3 regions of the Chryseobacterium sp. JV274 genome follow, and region 1 is predicted to be linked to each of the others. Evidence: riboswitches for the same ligand, from Rfam matches in the RefSeq annotation. Region 1 holds a riboswitch; each other region holds the start of a gene.
What was found. Region 1 has a riboswitch for S-adenosylmethionine ahead of CHRYMOREF3P_RS12940 (TonB-dependent receptor plug domain-containing protein). Riboswitches for the same ligand answer to the same signal wherever they lie in the genome.
Positions count from the first base shown of each region.

Region 2: it holds a riboswitch for S-adenosylmethionine, as region 1 does, so the genes downstream of both, CHRYMOREF3P_RS16630 (alpha/beta fold hydrolase) here and CHRYMOREF3P_RS12940 (TonB-dependent receptor plug domain-containing protein) in region 1, are expected to answer to the same signal.
Region 3: it holds a riboswitch for S-adenosylmethionine, as region 1 does, so the genes downstream of both, CHRYMOREF3P_RS15850 (SusC/RagA family TonB-linked outer membrane protein) here and CHRYMOREF3P_RS12940 (TonB-dependent receptor plug domain-containing protein) in region 1, are expected to answer to the same signal.

Region 1 covers NZ_LR824569.1:2,804,847-2,807,114, reverse strand. Annotated here, with positions in the region: gene CHRYMOREF3P_RS12945 (alpha-amylase family glycosyl hydrolase) at 1-888, shown strand, start outside; SAM riboswitch class I at 1,159-1,264, shown strand; gene CHRYMOREF3P_RS12940 (TonB-dependent receptor plug domain-containing protein) at 1,359-2,268, shown strand, end outside.
Region 2 covers NZ_LR824569.1:3,598,110-3,600,377, forward strand. Annotated here, with positions in the region: gene CHRYMOREF3P_RS16625 (MGH1-like glycoside hydrolase domain-containing protein) at 1-653, opposite strand, end outside; SAM riboswitch class I at 842-948, shown strand; gene CHRYMOREF3P_RS16630 (alpha/beta fold hydrolase) at 1,015-1,959, shown strand; gene CHRYMOREF3P_RS16635 (ACT domain-containing protein) at 1,959-2,268, shown strand, end outside.
Region 3 covers NZ_LR824569.1:3,437,148-3,439,415, forward strand. Annotated here, with positions in the region: gene pckA (phosphoenolpyruvate carboxykinase (ATP)) at 1-23, shown strand, start outside; gene CHRYMOREF3P_RS15840 (hypothetical protein) at 73-510, opposite strand; gene CHRYMOREF3P_RS15845 (type II 3-dehydroquinate dehydratase) at 582-989, opposite strand; SAM riboswitch class I at 1,235-1,333, shown strand; gene CHRYMOREF3P_RS15850 (SusC/RagA family TonB-linked outer membrane protein) at 1,417-2,268, shown strand, end outside.

The sequences.
Region 1 (2,268 bases):
AGTCATGATGAAGAAAGATTGATGTTTAAAAATCTTGCATATGGTGCTGCGAACGGTAGCTATGACGTTAAAAACCTTAATACAGCTCTTGAAAGAATGAAAACTTTCGGTGCGACATTCTTTACTATTCCAGGTCCGAAAATGATCTGGCAGTTTGGGGAATTAGGATATGAATTCAGTATCAACAGATGTGCTGACGGTACTATCAATAACGGGTGCAGAACGGATGAAAAGCCTGTTGCATTTACTTTAAACTATGATACCAACGTAAACAGAAAAGCTGTATATGATATATGGGCTAAAATAATCACGATCAGAAATACCCATCAGATTTTTAAAACTAAAACGTACAGTATAGAATCCAATAATCTGATTAATGATCCGGACGGATTGATCACAAGAATTTATCTCTATGATTCGGCTATTACAACCGGGATAAAAAATGTTGTCGTACTGGCCAATTATGATATATCTGCAAAAAATGTTGTTCCTTTCTTTCCTTACACAGGGCAATGGCAGAATCTCATGGATGACAGTATTTCGAATATCGCCTCTACCACGGCTCCGATAACTTTACAGCCAGGAGAATTCAGGATTTTCGGGAATTATGGAGGTGCACTGTCAACAACAGATCCAAATACTGTAAATAAATTATCACTTCAGATCGCTGATAATCCAATACAAAACGGAGTGGCGAAATTAATTTTTAATAAAGCAAAAAACGGAGAAATTTTGATTTTTGATATGACGGGTAAAAAACTGGATTCATTCAAACTGAATAAAGAAAACGGAACTTATGAAATGAAAGTCAGTTATCCTGCAGGAACTTATCTGGTGCAGTTGAAATCGGAAACCGGAATTGCCATTCAAAAGATGATAATCAGATAAAAACAAATTATGAAGTTGTTTAGACTTAAAAATGTAGGATATATTGAAACCATTAAGAAGGATTTAAGAAATAAAGTGTAGTTAAGATGAATCATTCTGATTTTTAAGCTTAAGGCGAAGCTTATCTTAATACTCTTATCGCCTTACTATAATCTTAATGTTTCAAAAATAAAACTTTAAACAAGTTCTATAAAATAATAAAAGGCAAATTTGCAGTGTAGCAGATTTGCCTTTTTTGTCTATTTAAAAAAATAGTCTACTTTTGCAGTAGATTTATCAAGAAAGGTGGAGGGATTTGGCCCAAAGAAACCTTAGCAACCTGCACGATTCGAGAAGTGTAAAGGTGCTAATTCCAACCCTGAGGGGGAGATAAGCGAAGTCAATATTCTTATATGAATTCCATTTCTTGAAGTCTTGTATATCTGCGGAAAAATCCGTCAGACTGTAATTATTAATTGGCAAGAACAAAAATGAAAAAATTAAGTACAGCTGTATTATTGCTTGGGGCAATTTTGGTTGCTGCTCAGGAGAATGAGGAGAAAGGAAAACAAATAGAAGATATTGTTATCGTTGGAAACCGTAATGTAAAAAGAACAAAACTGGAAACACCGGTTCCTGTAGATGTTATCAATATTGACAAAATTCAAAGGAGTTCTCCGCAAATGACTGCTCAGGATCTTCTGAATTATGTTATCCCATCGTTTAATTCCGTAAGACAGTCTGCTTCTGATGGTACGGAACATATTGATCCTGTAACCTTAAGAGGAATGGGCCCTGATCAGGTTCTCGTATTGCTGAACGGGAAAAGAAGACACACCACTTCTTTAGTCAATTATCAGAATACCGTGGGGAATGGCTCTGTAGGAACAGATCTGAGTACAATTCCTGTTATTGCTATTGATAGGATAGAAGTGTTAAGGGACGGAGCTGCAGCACAATACGGTTCTGATGCCATTGCAGGAGTGATCAATATTATTCTTAAAAAAAATACGGGAGCCTCAGCAAGTCTTACGTATGGATTGACCGGGAGAAATGATGGAGATACCTATCAGGCAGGAGCCAATTATGGTACTTCATTAGGAAAAAAAGAGGGTTATATCAACCTTTCTCTACAATTAAGCCACAGAGGAAAAACCACAAGAACTCAAAATCACGATCTAGATATTTTCGGAGATAATTTCGCTTACGCCTTTGCAAATGATCCTGAAGCGGCAAGAGCTGCAGATGATGCGAAGATTAAGGAGCGGGGATTGTCACGTGATGATTTCAATTTCCAGATTGGAGATGCGCAGATCAGGCAGGGACAGTTGTTTTTCAATGCAGAATATCCTTTTAACGATCAATTTAAAATCTATTCTTTCGGAGGTTTTAGTATCAAAG
Region 2 (2,268 bases), 790 kb from region 1:
TGAGACGCATTAACCTCTCCTTTATAAGTATTGTATCCCCATTTCCAGTTGTTTCTGAACCAGATTGTGGGAGCTACCAGAATAGGAGCCTCATGCTGGCTTCGATTACAAACGGTGACTCTGGCTAAGATATCGTTGTGATCGGCTTTACAGTATTCAATGAAAATATCAAAATATTCATCGTTATCAAAAATTCCGGTATCGAAAATCTCATATTCCGGTTCCTTTTTGCTTCGTTTTCCGTTTTCTATAACAAGATCATCGTAAGGAAATTCATTAATCGGATATTTATACACCATTTTCATATAGCTGTGGGTAGGCGTATTGTCCAGGTAATAAAAGATTTCTTTGATGTCTTCACCATGATTTCCCTGAGGGTTACTCAATCCGAAGAATCGTTCTTTTACCATTTTATCTTTCTTGTTCCAGAATGAAAAAGCAAAACAGAAAAGTTGCTTTACATCAGAAATTCCGGCGATGCCTTCTTCTCCCCAGCGGTAAGCATAGCTTTCAGCATTATTATGATTGGTAAAATCCCAGGCATTCCCGTTTGAGCTGTAATCTTCACGTACATTTCCCCACTGTCGGTTGCTTACATAAGGTCCCCAGTTTTTCCATTTAGTATCTTGTAATCTTTCTTTTTCGGCGGTCATATCTCATCATTTTTCCATACGAAGTTAGTTTTTTTGAAAAATAATTCCAATTTTTTTCATCTGAACAATTATTAATATAGTTTTGAAATACTTGTATTTAAGGGCTTTTTTAAATATTAAAATATTTTTTTTTTGAAATTAAAAGAAAAGAACTACCTTTGCATCATTCGTTCATTCAAATATTGAAAATGTTATCAAGAAAGGTTGAGGGATTAGACCCTATGAAACCTTAGCAACCCTTTGCGCAAGCAAAGAAGGTGCTACGTTCTACCAAAGTATTTTGGACAGATAACTTACTGAAGTTCTTTTCAGCCATTTCCTGTGGCATTTTCAATTGTATTTGTATTAAAATATAATAGAATTGAAAACAGAATTAAACTATATAAATCTTTCGTATCAAACCAATTCCCAAAAGGAATACCATATCCCGTTAAGCTATCAGCTTTTTGGGAAAGATCTGTTTACAGCACCCATTGTTTTAATCAATCATGCACTTACCGGAAACTCAGATGTATCCGGAGAAAAAGGTTGGTGGAAACAATTGGTAGGAGAAAATCAGATTGTTGATACCAATCAATATACAGTTCTGTGTTTCAATATACCCGGAAACGGTTATGACAATTTTTTAATTGAAGACTATGAAGATTTCACGCCTTCAGATATCGCTGCGATATTTCTAAAAGGGCTTGAAGCTTTACATATCAAAAATCTATACGCCATTATTGGGGGCTCTCTGGGAGGAGGAATTGCCTGGGAAATGCTTGCCAAGCAGCCGGATCTTGCAGAAATATTTATTCCTATTGCCTGTGATTACAGAACACACGACTGGCTTCATGCACAATGTCTGGTTCAGAAATTTTTATTGAATGATAAAGAAGAACCATTACAGAAAGCAAGAATTCATGCCATGCTGTGTTATAGAACACCACAGTCGCTCAATGACAGATTTCAAAACCAATATAACCAGGACAAACAATGTCTGGAATCAGAAGACTGGTTGGTTTATCATGGTAATGCACTAAACGAAAGATTTAGTTTAAAAGCGTACAAACTGATGAATCATCTCTTAATGAATATTAATGCTGATGAACCATCACTGGATAAAATACAGGCACGAATGCACATGATCTCCGTAGATACAGACTTATTCTTTCCTGCTTCTGAAATCCGAATGTGTTTTGAAAACTTAAAAGAGAAAAATAAGAATGTTTCTTATCACGAGATCCAATCTATACACGGGCATGATGCCTTCTTAATGGAATATCAACAATTAAATAATATCATTAAAAACATTTTACAGAAGTAATGAAAAATGCTAACGAAATAAAATTTTTGAAGAACAGATCAATCATCAAATTTGAAGGAGAAGATTTCCTGGGAGAAATCGGGATTGACGGACGAATTTTTAAAGCGCTTACCTTAGCGCGTATCAGTGTAGGAGTAATTTCCCAACAGGCCATAGAAAACGGAATTTCTATCTTGGTTCAGGAAATTGATGCAGAAAAAGCAGTTGCTTGTCTTATTGATGAGTTTGAAGCAGAAAGAAAATCTGGAAAAGTTTCTCAGATCTATAGTATCAATAATGTTTCTGTGATCGGTTTTGTAGCAGAAGATT
Region 3 (2,268 bases), 630 kb from region 1:
AGTTACAGGAACAGACTATCTAATAGTTCTCTATAACATATAAAAAGCCTCATCACAGATGAGGCTTTTTTATTAATATTTTTGACAGCTTTCAATCAATTCATCCTGTTCATCAAGTTTTATGACTGTTGATTTGATTGATTCTTCAGTTAAATGTTTTATGATCATAAAATGTTTTGAAGAAAAGTAAGATTCTTCGTCCAATATCTTATCTAAATACTTTGGAGTAGTGAAAGTCATCCAGTATTTTGCTTTGTTGGAAAAGGTAATAGTTACTTCTATGGCATCAGATTCAATATTTTCTATTGGATCATCTATGTTAATAGAAATTATTTCCGGATCATTGTCTGCACTAAAATAAAATTGTGAATACCATCTCAGTTTTCCTTCGTCATTCCAGATTCTTATATTTTCATCATTTATTTCTTCAACGATATAAGATTTTCTCTTCGTTAATTGCCCGGAATATATGCCAATGCTTTTACAGTAAATCTTATCCTTTATCTTCATAAATTATTCTCTTTTTATACATAATTATCTGTGAGAATCTGTGCTATCTGTGGGAAAATATAGACTGAAAATTACTTCAGGCTCAATAAAGCCAATCTGTACCCATCCATTCCAAAGCCGGATAAAACAGCATCTGTATTCGCTGCCGTTACAGATTTCTGGCGGAATTCTTCTCTTTTGTATATATTGCTGATATGTACTTCTACTTTTGGCTTGCGGATATTCTTTAAACAATCAGCGATAGCATAAGAATAATGGGTAAATGCTCCCGGGTTAATTACCACTGCATCAAAATCATCCTCCTGAAGTCTGTTGATAAGCTCGCCCTCAATATTGGACTGATAATACTGTATTTCATGAGACTGAAACTCGGATTTTAAATTTTCCAAATAACTTTCCATGGAAACATTTCCATAAATTTCCGGTTCCCGCGTGCCCAAAAGATTGAGATTAGGCCCATTTATAATCAAAACTTTCATCCTATAAAATTAAAAAGTTTTTTCAATTAATAATACAAAAATTAAGATGTCCTCAAATATTTGTTCCATTGAATTATTAATAATGATATTTGTCATGTTTGAATAAATGGTAACGGCTACAACTCCTTATTGTAATGAGTTTTATTAAAATTTTATGTTAATTATTAAAAATTTATCATGAAAAATAAATAAGTCTACTTGTTTTGTAGACTAAAAGTTTTTAGCTTTGCAAACATATTTCGATCGGCTTATAAAGAAAGATGGAGGGAACTGACCCCGTGAAGTCTTAACAACCTACCCATTGGGCAAGGTGTTACGTTCAGCCTTTTAAGGAAAAATAAGCATTTGGTTTATCGTATTTATCGATGCCCTTTGCTGACTTTTCTGCAAAGGGCTAAATTTTAATATATGATAAATAAAATTGATTATGACTAGTAAAACTTTATTTAATTCTAAAGCTTGGATACCTCCGGTTGCTGCTTTTTTTCTGGGAATTACCAGTGTAAATGCACAGAATTCCAAGCCGAAAAAAGATAGCCTTCATGAAAAAGAGATTGATGAAGTAGTAGTGGTAGCTTACGGAAAAGCGAAAAGAAACAGCTATACCGGTTCCGTGGCTACAATTTCCAGCGATAAAATCAATAACAGACCTGTAACGAATATTACGAAAGCATTAGAAGGACAGGTTGCAGGGATTCAGACTACCAGTGCATCAGGCCAGCCAGGTGCGGTTTCCACGATCCGAATCAGAGGAATTGGTTCAATAAGCGCTTCCAGCGATCCGTTATATGTAGTGGATGGAATTCCTTTTGATGGAAATCTGAACTCTATCAGTCCCAGCGATATCGAATCTATAAGTGTTCTGAAAGATGCTACAGCAAGTGCTTTGTATGGTTCAAGAGGAGCAAATGGGATTATCATCATTACTACAAAATCAGGTAAGAAAGGGGAAGCGAAAGTTAATTTTAATATCAGTCAGGGATTCTCCGGAAGAGCGGTAAAAGACTATGAGCAGGTAAATACAGATCAGTATTTTCAACTTTACTGGGAAGCATTGAGAAATGGATATCAATCCGGGAAAGTTTCTTCTCAGCAGGCAGCTCAGATGGCAACAGACAACCTTGTTTCTTCATTAGGGATTAATCCATATGGGACAGCTTATCCAAAGCCGGTAGGTACAGATGGAAAACTATTACCTGGCGCATCACCACTTTGGAATGATGACTGGAGAGATATCTTGCAGAGAGTGGCTTCAAGAAATCAGGTGGATCTTGATATC